DNA from 2 places in the Neorhizobium sp. T6_25 genome. Region 2 is predicted to be linked to the other one. Evidence: riboswitches for the same ligand, from Rfam matches in the RefSeq annotation. Region 2 holds a riboswitch; the other holds the start of a gene.
The links. A riboswitch is a leader RNA that binds a small molecule or an ion and turns the genes downstream of it on or off. The one in region 2 is predicted to bind S-adenosylmethionine.
Positions count from the first base shown of each region.

Region 1: another riboswitch for S-adenosylmethionine. It lies ahead of metA (homoserine O-succinyltransferase); the one in region 2 lies ahead of C5L10_RS26395 (O-succinylhomoserine sulfhydrylase).

Region 1 covers NZ_PVBL01000012.1:42,224-48,993, reverse strand. Annotated here, with positions in the region: gene C5L10_RS17425 (thiamine diphosphokinase) at 1-423, opposite strand, end outside; gene C5L10_RS17420 (MoxR family ATPase) at 519-1,358, shown strand; SAM riboswitch at 1,412-1,489, shown strand; gene metA (homoserine O-succinyltransferase) at 1,548-2,468, shown strand; gene C5L10_RS17410 (VWA domain-containing protein) at 2,480-3,661, shown strand; gene C5L10_RS17405 (aldose epimerase family protein) at 3,745-4,767, shown strand; gene C5L10_RS17400 (methyl-accepting chemotaxis protein) at 5,068-6,770, shown strand, end outside.
Region 2 covers NZ_PVBL01000026.1:2,781-9,550, forward strand. Annotated here, with positions in the region: gene C5L10_RS26380 (class I mannose-6-phosphate isomerase) at 1-354, opposite strand, end outside; tRNA gene C5L10_RS26385 (tRNA-Gly) at 982-1,055, opposite strand; gene C5L10_RS26390 (2'-deoxycytidine 5'-triphosphate deaminase) at 1,109-2,203, opposite strand; SAM riboswitch at 2,276-2,354, shown strand; gene C5L10_RS26395 (O-succinylhomoserine sulfhydrylase) at 2,398-3,582, shown strand; gene apaG (Co2+/Mg2+ efflux protein ApaG) at 3,755-4,147, shown strand; gene C5L10_RS26405 (tannase/feruloyl esterase family alpha/beta hydrolase) at 4,263-5,849, shown strand; gene C5L10_RS26410 (Hsp33 family molecular chaperone) at 5,888-6,770, opposite strand, start outside.

The sequences.
Region 1 (6,770 bases), on a different contig from region 2:
CAGCGGCACGGCCTCCTCGTCGCCCGACGTCAGCAGGATGTCGAGGTCGCGTTCGGCCAGGCTCATGGCGTGAAAGAGATGCTGAAGCGCGTGGTCGCTGCGCTCGCCGCCGAGCGCGCCGGCAAGGATCAGCCCTGTCGCGCCGCGTTCGATGGCTTCGGCCGTCGCGATCTCGCCGTCAGTCTCGTTCTTGGCCGGCGGAAAGGCCTGCCGTTCGACCTGCGGGAACTGCGCGATCAGCGCGGCGTCGGAGGAATCGAAATCGCCGACCCAGAGTTCCGGCTTCACGCCGAGCGCTGCCGCATGGCGCATGCCGCTATCGGCCGCGATGAAGCGGCTGCCGGCGATCGTGTCCCGCAGGCGGTCGGTGACGCGCAAGTTGCCGCCGAGCAGAATGGTGAAGGTCGAATGGGTCATGCGCATTGCCCATAGCGCAAAGCCGGTGGAAAGGGAAAGCTGTTGCGCCGTCACGGGTGAGCTTTTAGTTTGCGGCGCGTTTTACCGATCAGGATCACGAGATGCAGTTTCAGGGTACAGCGGACTATATTGCCGACAAGGATCTGATGGTGGCGGTCAACGCTGCGATCCGGCTCGAACGTCCGCTGCTGGTGAAAGGCGAGCCCGGCACCGGCAAGACCGAGCTTGCGCGGCAGATGGCCGCCGCCCTCGGGCTCGATCTGATCGAGTGGAACATCAAGTCCACCACCAAGGCACAGCAGGGGCTCTACGAATACGACGCCGTCTCGCGGCTGCGCGACAGCCAGCTCGGCGACGAACGCGTCCACGACGTGGCCAACTATATCCGCCGCGGCAAGCTGTGGCAGGCCTTTGCCTCCGAGAGGAAGCTCGTCCTGTTGATCGACGAGATCGACAAGGCCGATATCGAGTTCCCGAACGACCTGCTGCAGGAACTCGATCGCATGGAATTTCATGTCTACGAGACCGGCGAGATGGTGCGCGCCAAGGTCCGGCCGATCGTCATCATTACCTCCAACAACGAGAAGGAACTGCCGGACGCCTTCCTGCGCCGCTGTTTCTTCCACTATATCCGCTTCCCTGACGTGGATACGCTCGCCCGCATCGTCGAGGTCCATTATCCCGGTATCAAGCAGGCGCTGGTGCGCAACGCGCTGACGCAGTTCTACGAGATCCGCGAGATGCCGGGGCTGAAGAAGAAGCCCTCGACCTCCGAAGCGCTCGACTGGATCCGGCTGCTGGTCTCGGACGATGTCGATCCGTCGGACCTGCGTGGCGACGTCAAGACCGCGCTGCCGAAGCTGCATGGCGCTCTCCTCAAGAACGAGCAGGACGTGCATCTCTTCGAGCGGATGGCCTTCCTGGCGCGGCGGGAGCGCTGAGCGGAAGATTATGCTCCCATTGACGCCGGTCGTAGCAAGGCGTATTTGAGCTTTCGAGAATTCGTGGTGATTTGGCCGGCCGGCTTGCAGCCACGTTAAAAAAGTCGCTAAAGGGCCGCGAGAAGATGTCTTCCCACGGACCGGTCGCGATTTATTTTGCCGCCGGTTTTATTTTTGTTGGGTTGAGACATGCCGATCAAAATTCCCGATACGCTGCCCGCATTCACTACGCTCGTTTCCGAAGGCGTGCGGGTGCTGACCGAAACCATGGCTGTACGCCAGGACATTCGTCCGCTGCAGATCGGGCTCCTCAATCTCATGCCGAACAAGATCAAGACCGAGCTGCAGATGGCGCGCCTCGTCGGCGCCTCGCCCCTGCAGGTCGAGTTCTCGCTGATCCGCGTCGGCGGCCACAAGGCCAAGAACACCTCGGAAGATCACCTCCTGTCCTTCTACGAGACCTGGGAAGAGGTGAAACACCGCAAGTTCGACGGTTTCATCATCACAGGCGCGCCGATCGAGACGCTTCCCTTCGAGGACGTCACCTATTGGGACGAGATGAGACAAATCCTCGACTGGACGGCGACCAACGTACATTCGACCATGAATGTCTGCTGGGGCGCGATGGCGGCGATCTACCATTTCCATGGTGTGCCGAAATACGAGCTCAAGGAAAAAGCGTTCGGCGTCTATCGCCACCGCAACCTGGTGCCGTCCTCGATCTATCTCAACGGCTTTTCGGACGATTTCCAGGTTCCGGTGTCGCGCTGGACGGAAGTCCGCCGCGCCGACATCGAGAAGAACCCGGACCTCGAAATCCTGATGGAATCCGAGGAAATGGGCATCTGCCTGGTGCATGAGAAAGCCGGCAAGCGGCTCTACATGTTCAACCATGTGGAATACGATTCGACCTCGCTGGCCGACGAATATTTCAGGGACGTCAATGCCGGCGTGCCGATCAAGATGCCGCATAACTACTTCCCGCATAACGACGATACGCTGACGCCCTTGAACCGTTGGCGCAGCCATGCACATCTTCTGTTCGGCAACTGGATCAACGAGATCTACCAGACGACCCCTTACGACCTGGAGAAGATCGGTACCGAATAGGTTTCGACGCGATGTTCATTCCCTTCTTCCTTCACCTCAAGGAAGCGAAGATCCCGGTGACGCTCCGGGAGTTCCTCGACCTTCTCGAAGGCATGGAGGAAGGGATCGCGGATTTCGATGTGGAGGCCTTCTACTTTCTCGCCCGCACCGCGCTGGTGAAGGACGAGCGGCATATCGACAAGTTCGACCGGGTCTTTTCGTCCTTTTTCCGCGGGCTCGAGGCGGTCTCCGGGGAGCCTGGCCTGGACGTCGCCAATATTCCCGAAGAATGGCTGCGCAGGCTCACCGAGAAACATCTGACCGACGATGAGAAGAAGCTCGTCGAATCGCTCGGCGGTTTCGAGAAGCTGATGGAGACCTTGCGCCAGCGGCTGGAGGAGCAGAAGGGCCGGCATCAGGGCGGCTCGAAATGGATCGGCACCGGCGGCACGTCACCTTTCGGTGCCTACGGCTATAATCCGGAAGGTGTGCGGATCGGCCAGGACCAGTCCCGCCATCGCCGGGCGGTAAAAGTGTGGGACAAGCGGGAGTTTGCCGATTTCGACGACAAGGTGGAGCTCGGCACCCGCAACATCAAGCTGGCGCTGAAGCGGCTGCGCCGCTGGGTGCGGGAGGGGGCGGTCGAGGAACTCGACCTGGCCGGCACGATCCGCTCCACCGCCGAACACGGTTATCTCGACGTTCAGACCCGGCCCGAACGGCGCAACGCCGTGAAGCTGCTGATGTTCTTCGATGTCGGCGGCTCGATGGACGACCATATCCGGGTAGTCGAGGAGCTGTTCTCGGCAGCCCGCGCCGAGTTCAAGCATATGGAGCATTTCTACTTCCACAACTGCCTCTATGAAGGCGTGTGGAAGGAGAACGGCCGCCGATCCGACCGGACGCCGACGCTCGACCTGATCCGCAGCTATGGCGCCGACTACAAGGTGATCTTCGTCGGAGATGCCTCGATGAGCCCCTATGAGATCACCCATGCGGGCGGCTCCGTGGAGCACTGGAACCAGGAGCCGGGCGAGGCCTGGATAAGGCGCGTCACCGAGCATTTCCACCGCTGCGTCTGGCTCAACCCGGTGCCGCAGGACCATTGGAGCCATACGACCTCGATCGGCTTCATGCGGCAGCTGATGACCGAGCGGATGTTCCCGCTGACGCTCGGTGGACTGGAACAGGCGACGCGTGCGCTCACGCGCTAAAGCCTTTTTTCTTCTCCGCGGCGTTGCGGGTCGCCGCCAAATCGCGCAGGTTGCCGCAAACATATCGGTGGAGGAGCAATCTCATGGCGGACCAGAATTTCGAAGTTTTCGGCACCACGGAAAAGGGCGAAACCGTCTATCGTGTCAGGATCTCCGGCGGCGGGCTCACTGCGAGCGTCATCACCTGGGGCGCGGTGATCCAGGACCTCAGGCTCGACGACCACCAGCCGCCGCTCGTGCTCGGCTTCGAACAGTTTGACGATTACCTGAACCATTCTCCCTATTTCGGCGCGACGCCCGGCCGTTCGTCCAACCGTATCGGCGGTGGTCGTTTCACGCTGGACGGAAAGCAATATCAGCTGGAACTGAACGAGCGGGGCGTGACCCATCTCCATGGCGGTTCGGACGGCATCGGCCGCAGCAACTGGACGATCGTCGAACATGCTGCCGACAAGGTGGTGCTGAGGATCACCGATCCCGACGGCCGTGCCGGCTATCCGGGAGACTGCACGGTCACGGCGACCTACCACCTCAAGAGCGACGGCGTTCTTTCCGTCGTCTACCAATCCACCACGGATCAGCCGACGCTCGCCAATATCTGCCAGCATACCTATTTCAATCTCGACGGTCGCGAGGACGCACTCGATCACGACATCATGATCGCCGCCGACCATGTGCTCGTCTTTGACGACAAGCAGGTGCCGACCGGCGAGCTGATGGCGGTCGCAGGCACGCCCTTTGACCTGCGCGACATGGGGCCGATGAAACGGTTCGACGGCGATGCCCAGGTCCTGTTCGATCACAATTTCTGCCTGTCGCCGGAACGTACGGCCAAGCGTTCCGTGGCTTTGGCGCGCAGCATCCATTCCGGCGTGTCGCTGGAAGTTCGCACCACCGAGCCGGGCGTGCAGCTTTATGCCGCCTTCAAGCTGCAGCAGATACCCGCAGAGGGTCTCGATGGCCGCCACTATGGTCCGTTCGCCGGGTTCTGCCTCGAAACCCAGGTCTGGCCGGACGCCATCAACCATGCCGATTTCCCAAATGCCGTGCTGCGCCCGGGCGAGGTATTGCTGCAGGAAACCGACTATGTCTTTTCAAAGCAATGATCGCCGCCGGCCTCGTCCGGGTCGGGATTATCTGCGGCTGAGCAAATAACCCTGATCATACAGGCCCGGCTTGCTTCGGTGTTCATGTAAAATTGGTAAGCTGCGGATTCCATTTGCAATTCTATCGTTGCGCAAGGTTCCCGAAGCCAAGTTACCGCTGCCCGTTTTACATTGTGGAACGCAGTTGGATTTTGATATTAGCTAAATTTCAACTGATTTCGGCATAGTTTTCTTCAGGATTGGCATGGCCGCCCGCCGGGCGGCTGCCCTCCGCCTCCGCGGAGCACATTCGAGGGACATATGAACGAGATCAGCATCAGGAAGCCACTGTCGAGAAGGCTTACCTTCTTCGGTTTTGCAGCCGTGCTTTTCGCGAGCGTGGTGATCGGCGGGCTTGCCTGGGAACGGCAGTCGAGCATGACCGAGCAGGCGCTGCAGACGGAGCTCGACAGCGATCTCGCGGTCATCCAGGACGACATGGCGGCCCAGGGGCGTGCCGCATCCGCGCTGGCGCTGACGATCGCGTCCCTGCCGGAAACCTCCCCGCTCATCCTTGCCAACGATCGGCAGGGCCTGCTCTCGCGCTACTCCAACATGAAGACCGTGAAGGAGGCGAGCGGCCTTGAAATGATCACCTTCGTCACGGCGGCGGCCGATGTCGTTGCCCGCGTTCACGATCCGGATGTCTTTGGCGACAACGTTAAGGCGCGCCGCAAGATGGTCGCAACCTCTCTCGGCGACAAGAAACTGGTTGTCGGCATCGAGACCGGCCGCACTGCGGTCAGCCTGTTCGCAACCGCGCCGGTCGTCACGGACGGCAAGGTCATCGGTGTCGTGGACGTCGGGCTGAAGCTCGTCGATGCCTATTTCTCCCGGCTGACCAAAGAAGTGAACGCCCATGTCACCCTCTATACCAAGGGTGCCGACAAGTTCGACAAACAAGCCTCCACCCATGGCGGCAATCCGATCCTGACGGCGCCGGAGCTGCAGGAGGCCTATGACAAGGGCGCCGTGCGACGCTACGTGGACATCGGCGACAAGCATTATGCCGTCGAGGCGGTGCCGCTCCTCGACTTCTCGGGAACCAAGGTCGGCGTTCTCGAAATCGCATCGGATATCACGCCGCTGGTCGCTGCCAGCGAAACCGCATTGTGGATGACCGCGCTCGGCACCGTCGTCGTTTCGATCCTGTCGCTGATCGGATTCCTCGTGTTTGCCCGGTCGCTCGGCGGCACCGTCCGGCGCCTGACCGTGACGATGACGAAACTTGCCGCCGGCGATCTCAGCGCCGGTGTGAGCGGCCAGGAACGCCAGGACGAACTCGGTGCGATGGCAAGGGCCGTCCAGGTCTTCAAGGCGTCAGCCGAAGAGAATATCCGGCTCGAACAGCAGGCATCGGAGGCCCGCGAGGCGCAGGAACACCAGCGTCAGCGCCAGTCGGCGATCGACAATGCCAAGGGCGAGGACCTGCGCGCCTTCGTGCATGCGATCGAGGAAGGCTTCAACCGGCTTGCCGGCGGCGATCTGACAGTCCGTATGGACCGTGCCGTCGCGGCGGAGTTCGAGCCGATCCGCGCCAAGTTCAACAGTTCGGTCGGCAATCTCGAAGAGGCGATCGGCTCGGTCGTCGGAGCCGTCGGCACGATCCGCGCCGGCCTGCAGGAAATCTCGATTGCCTCCAACGACCTTGCCAAGCGTACCGAACAACAGGCCGCCAGCCTCGAAGAGACCGTCGCCGCTCTCGGCCAGGTGACGTCGGCTGTCAACGACAGCGCCAGCGGCGCAAGCCGCGCCCAGGGCGTCGCATCGCTTGCCCAGCAGAAGGCCCAGCGCGGCGGCGAGATCGTCGCCAGTGCGGTCGCTGCCATGGCGGCGATCGAAGGCTCCGCCGAGCAGATCAACCGCATTATCGGCGTGATCGACGACATCGCCTTCCAGACCAACCTTCTGGCGCTCAATGCAGGCGTCGAAGCCGCCCGTGCTGGCGAAGCCGGCCGCGGGTT
Region 2 (6,770 bases):
GGCTATGGAGCCATCAAGGATCGCATTGCGCAGTTCCGGCTGAGTTAGCCTCCTCGTCAACCCAACGGCAACCTGAGCCCCCGGTTCCGCTGAGAGAATATACCATGCTTCAGTCTTTCCGTTTCCCATGCCGAGCGATTGCGCAAGGCCGTCGTCGGGATGGACCTGGATCGAGAGGGCCTCTTTTGTAAAGAGCAGCTTGAGAAGCAGAGCAGGATCGGGCGACTGCGCGTCGGCGCGCTCGAACCAAAGTTCACCGATCGCGTCGTCGTTGCGTGTCTTCGTCCAGGGCTGGAGATCGTGGCTGCCCCAGGGTTTGCGCGCAATCCGCACGCCGGCCTGTTCGATTGCCATTATGGAACTCCTTCATCGTACCGCTAAGATCGGGTCGATCTGAGGTCGGAGTCTCCTGCTGTGGGGTGGCGGGCAGTCCGTGAGGACTGATCAGAATCCGGCCAAAAAATTGCGGTCAGCCTGCGATTGCTTGGATCGGGGCGATTTCAAGAAAGAAGAAAAATAAATAAACTCGAAATCCAACTCAATATTTTTCGACTCGAATTTGCATATAAACGCATATCTCAAAAATGCAATGGCATGCGCCCTTGCATAAAATCTAAAGATGTCGGTAATATTTTGATATCGCTCAAAAAAACCTATGAATAACGATCGCGTAAACCAAGATATATTTATTGCCTTCCAAGAAGGATTGTTGGCTGCCTGAAAAACACCGATTTATTCTTTCAAGCTCGCGACCAGCCTTTTGCTTTCGCATTGCGAATTTGAATATCAGTCAACGGCATTACGGTATCGACTTCCTGACCGTCGCTGGATACCGTGATTTTTACCGTGAAAATTGCTGGCTGTCACCGCACGTCGTTGCGCGCGGGCGAGACCGAACGCCATATTCTTCGGGCACTTCGTTGCCTTTGTACCTTACTGGACATCGCTGGAAAGGTAGCTGGAGCGGGTGAAGGGCTTCATTGGAGCGGGTGAAGGGAATCGAACCCTCGTATTCAGCTTGGGAAGCTGCTGCTCTACCATTGAGCTACACCCGCGTCGGTCTGCAGATTTCCAACAGACGGCATCGACTGTCAAGCCGGAGGCGGTGTCAGACGCGAAAATGCTTCGACAGTTTCAGGCCCTGTGCCTGATAGTTCGAGCCGAGGCCTGCGCCGTACATGCCTTCGGGTTTTTCGAGCATGTGTTCGTAGACCAGGCGACCGACGATCTGGCCGTCTTCGAGGATGAAGGGTACTTCGTGGCTGCGCACTTCGAGCACCGCCCGGCTGCCCCGTCCCCCCGCCGCCTCGTGGCCGAAGCCGGGATCGAAGAAACCGGCATAGTGGACGCGGAATTCGCCGACCAGCGGATCGAAGGGCGTCATCTCGGCCGCATAGAGCGGCGGCACATGCACCGCCTCGCGCGAGACGAGGATATAGAACTCGTCGGGATCGAGGATCAGTTCGTTGCGGCCGCGGCTGTAAAGCGGCTCCCAGAAATCGAAGATGTCGTGTTGCGCCTTCTTGTCGACATCGACGACGGCCGTGTGGTGTTTGCCGCGATAACCGATCAGGCCGACGCTGTCGCCGGAAAGATCGATCGACAGGGCGATGCCGCCGCCCGAGACATTCGGCTTGGCGGAGGCGACCAGGGTTTCGTCGTTATGGAGTTGCAGAAGGTCCGGCTCGCCGAGCAGCGCGTTGCCGACGCGGAAACGGATCTGCGACAGGCGCGAACCGCGGCGCACCACGATCGGGAAAGTACGCGGCGAGATTTCAAGGTAGAGCGGGCCGGAATAACCGGCCGGGATCTTGTCGAATTCCTGCGCGTAATCTGTGATGACGCGGGTAAAAATATCGAGCCGACCGGTCGAGCTTTTCGGATTGGCGGAAGCAGACATGTTGGCCGGCAGGTCGAGCCGTTCCATCAGCGGCACGATATAGACGCAGCCGGTTTCCAGCACCGCGGCTTCGGAGAGGTCGATCACGTGTAGCTTCAGCCGATCGAGCTTGTCGGAGACCAGGCTCGTCGGGCCCGGCATGAAGCTCGCGCGGACGCGAAAAGCCTTGGCGCCGAGGCGCAGGTCGAGGCTGGCGGGCTGAACCTGATCCAGGTCGAGCTCCCGCTCGGAGATCAGCCGTCCACTGTCGAAAAGCGCCGCGATCGCGCGGTCCGCCAGAATTCCTGTTTCGCGAGCCATCATGTCTCTCTCAAGTTTCGAGGCGACAAAACCAAATGCGAGCCATTGACGCAAGCGGGGCGCGGCGCTATGCCAATCTTATCCCGTGGTGATTTGGCCGGTCGGCTTGCAGCCACGTTAAATAAGTGGCTAAAAAGACCGGGTGCGAAACCGGTCTGCTTATGCGACCGGTTTTTTTGTTCTGAAAGAGGACACGCATGACTAACAAATGGCGCCCGGCAACCCAACTCGTACACGGCGGCACGTTGCGTTCGCAATATGGCGAAACCTCGGAAGCGATCTTCCTGACCCAAGGCTTCGTCTATGACACGTCGGAAGCGGCCGAAGCCCGCTTCAAGGGCGAGACGGACGGTTTCATCTACGCGCGTTACGGCAGCCCCACCAACGACATGTTCGAAAAGCGCATGTGCATGCTGGAAGGCGCCGAAGACGCGCGCGCCACCGCCTCGGGCATGGCCGCTGTTACCGCCGCGATCCTCTGCCAGCTGAAGGCCGGCGACCATATCGTCGCGGCCCGCGCCCTGTTCGGCTCCTGCCGCTGGGTGGTCGAGACGCTCGCTCCGAAATACGGCATCGAATGCACGCTGGTCGACGGCCGCTTCCTTGAAAACTGGGAAAAGGCGATCACGCCGAAGACCAAGGTGTTCTTCCTGGAAAGCCCAACCAACCCGACGCTCGAAGTGGTCGATATTGCCGGCGTCGCCAAGCTCGCCAACCAGATCGGCGCCAAGGTCGTCGTCGACAACGTGTTTGCGACCCCACTCTACCAGAAGCCACTGGAACTCGGCGCGCATATCGTCGTCTACTCCGCGACCAAGCATATCGACGGCCAGGGCCGCTGCCTCGGCGGCGTCGTGCTTTCCGACAAGGCCTGGATCGACGAGAACCTGCACGACTATTTCCGCCATACCGGTCCGGCGATGTCGCCGTTCAATGCCTGGACGCTGCTGAAGGGCATCGAGACCCTGCCGCTGCGCGTCAAGCAGCAGACGGAAAGCGCGTCGAAGATCGCCGACTTCCTCGCCGATCAGAAACAGGTGGCCCGGGTCATCTATCCCGGCCGCAAGGACCATCCGCAGGCCGATATCATCGCCCGGCAGATGAAGGCCGGCTCGACGCTCGTCTGCTTCGAATTGAAGGGCGGCAAGGAAGCGGCCTTCAAGCTGCAGAACGCGCTGGAAATCGTCAAGATCTCCAACAATCTCGGCGATTCCAAGAGCCTGATTACCCATCCGGCGACGACGACGCACAAAAACCTCACGGACGAGGCCCGTGCCGAACTCGGCATCTCGCCCGGCACCGTGCGCCTGTCGGCCGGTATCGAGGACACCGACGACCTGATCGAGGATTTCGCCCGGGCGCTTTCTAAGGCCGGCGTGTAAGCGTTCGCTTTTCAAGATAGTGGCCGGGGTGGTGGATCGACCAGAAATTCACCATCCCGGTTATCCTTAACTTCAACAAATGCTCACACTCGGTTGTTCAAACCGCGAGATTTCTTGACGTTGCGGCGCCTCTGTACAATATCGAACCAAGTTAGATTTGTTGAGGTGTCGCATGTATCGCGCCCGGACAAGAGATATCGATGTCGCCGTCGAACCCTACTATCTGGAGGAGCAATCCAATCCGGAAGAGAGCCGCTATGTCTGGGGCTATCGCATCGTCATCGAAAACCATTCGACGCTCACCGTACAGCTGGTGCATCGCTACTGGCACATCACCGACCAGAACGGCATCGTCGACGAAGTGGACGGGCCGGGGGTCGTCGGCGAACAGCCGCGGCTGAAGCCGGGCGACAGCTACGAATATTCCTCGGGCTGTCCTCTCGACACACCATCCGGACTGATGTTCGGCCATTACGACATGCAGACCGATGAAGGCGAGACCTTCGAGGTGACGATCCCGGCCTTCTCGCTGGATTCGCCGGGCCTGATGCGCGTCCTCAACTAGACCGCGCTACCGACGACAACCTACAGGTTATGGGCAGCGTCGGTTTTTCTATTTGTTACCCCTTCCCTCCTGCGGCATCTTGACGTCGTCAACCGGTCTTTGGGAGGAGAACTTGATGACACGATCGATCAAGCGGGCCATTCTGCTGGCGCCCTGCGCATTTCTGGCGCTTGCGGCCTTCACCCCGGCACTCGCACAAAACAAGAGCAGTTTCATCGATCAGAAGGACAGGCCGGATTTCACTTCCGCCACCGTGTCGCCGCAGATCGCCTGCGGCATGCTGAACGGCCAATCCTTTGCCGAGGTCACGACGCTGAAGGCCACGCACGTGGCCGGCGTGGGAGCGGTCCCCGGCCATTGCCAGGTAACCGGCTATATCCGGCCGCAGGTTCGCTTCGAGATCACCCTGCCGGACAACTGGAACCGGCGGCTCTATATGTTCGGCAATGGCGGCTACGCGGGCGAGGATCTTGCCGCAGCGTCACGGGTCGCCACCCGCAATGCGGCGCTTTCGAAAGGCTTCCTCACCGTCCAGCAAAATACCGGCCACGATGCGGCCACCTACAAGCTCGGGGATTTTGCACAAGACCTTGACCTCTTGATCGACTACGGCTCACGCGCGGTGCATGTGACGGTCGACACCGCCAAGGCGATTGCCGCGCGTTATTACGACCGGCATCCCTCCTTCTCCTACTGGGATGGCTGCTCGACCGGCGGACGCCAGGGCCTGATGGCGGCGCAGCGTTATCCGGGCGATTTCGACGGCATCCTCGCCGGAGCTCCGGTTCTCGATCTCACCAATACGCAGATCTGGGGCGTCTGGAATGCGCGGGCTCTGCTCAAGGCGCCGATCAGCCGGGCTCAGCTTCCGGTGCTCGCCAAGGCGGTGATGGACAAATGTGATGCGATCGACGGTGCCAAGGACGGGCTGATCACCGATCCTCGCCAATGCAATTTCGATCCGGCCAAGGACCTGAATACCTGCGAGGCAGGCGGTTCCGACTGCTTTACGCCGGCGCAGGTGGAAACGCTGAAGACGCTCGCCGGCGGGGTGAAGATCAAGGGGGAGACGATTTTCCCCGGCGTACAGTTCGGCACCGAGGGTGTCGATCCGACCGGCGTGAGCGGCTGGGACATGTGGATGGTATCCGAGCAGGGACCGAGCCGGCAGCTGGCCTATGGCGAGACCTTCGTCAAGAACATGGCGATGCTGCCCGCCTCCGGAAAGGCGATCGACTGGAAGACATTCGACTTCGATAGCGAATATCCGAAGATCGGCGCGATCCGCGAGATCGTCGACGCCACCAACCCCGATCTCAGCGAATTCCAAAAACGCGGTGGGCGGATGATCACCTATTTCGGCTGGTCCGACCCGGCGCTCAACCCGATGATGGGCGTCAACTATTATGAAGCCGTCCGCAAACAGATGGGCGCCGAGCGGACGGCGGAGTTCTACCGCCTGTTCATGGTGCCCGGCATGTTTCACTGCACCGCGGGCTACGGCACGGATGTCTTCGATGCCTTCACGCCGCTGATGGACTGGGTGGAGAACGGCAAGGCGCCGACGGTAATCCAGGCGAAGCAGATCAAGGAGGGTAAGCCGGTGATGACGCGGCCGCTCTGCCCCTATCCTCAATCAGCCAGATATTCCGGCAGTGGCGATCTGAAAGACGGCGCGAACTTCGAATGCAAGATGCCTTGAAATGAAAACGGCGGGAGGAAACTCCCGCCGTTCGATGATCAGGCTGCGGCGAATTCGTCCGCCGTGTAGCGATAGGTGGTCGAGCAGAACTCGCAGGTGACGGCGATCTCCCCGTCTTCCTCGCTCGCCTCGATCTCCTCGGCAGAGAACCCCGAGAGAACACCCTTGATCTTGTCGCGCGAGCAGCTGCAGCGATCGAACACCGGGTGCGGCGCATAGACCCGGACGCCGCGCTCATGGAACAGGCGAAACAGCAGCCGTTCGATTGCGACCCGCGGGTCTGTCAGCTCATCGGTGTCGATCGTTTCCACCAGCGTGCGGGCTTCGGCCCAGGAATCGTCCTCGGTGAATTCGAAATCGCGCTCGTCACCATCGCCACCATGCAGGTCCGGCTGGCGCATGCGCTCAGGCGCGTGCGGCAGGAACTGCGCGACAAGCCCGCCTGCCCGCCAATTGTGACGCGGCTTGCCATCGGCATCGCGGTCGAACAGCTCGGCGACGCCCAGGCGGACCTTGGTCGGGATCTGCTCCGACTGACGGAAATAGACGCCGGCAATCTCCTCGAGCGATGAACCGTCCATCGGCACGATGCCTTGATACGGCTGCATGCCGCGGCCCTGGTCGATGGTGAACGCCAGCACTCCCTGCCCGAGAAGATCGGGCGGCGAGGTTTTGCCTTCCTCGACAGCAGCGGCCAGCGCCTCTTCATCATAACGGGCATAGGCACGAAGGCTGTCGGGCGTCGAGAAATCCGCGACCAGCAGATCGACCGGGCCGTCGCCCTTGGTCTGCACCGTGAACTTGCCGTCGAATTTCAGCGAGGTGCCGAGCAGGGCCGTCAGCACGATCGCCTCGGCAAGCAGCCGCGCGACCGGGCCCGGATATTCGTGACGGCTGAGGATGGAGTTGAGCAGCGGCCCG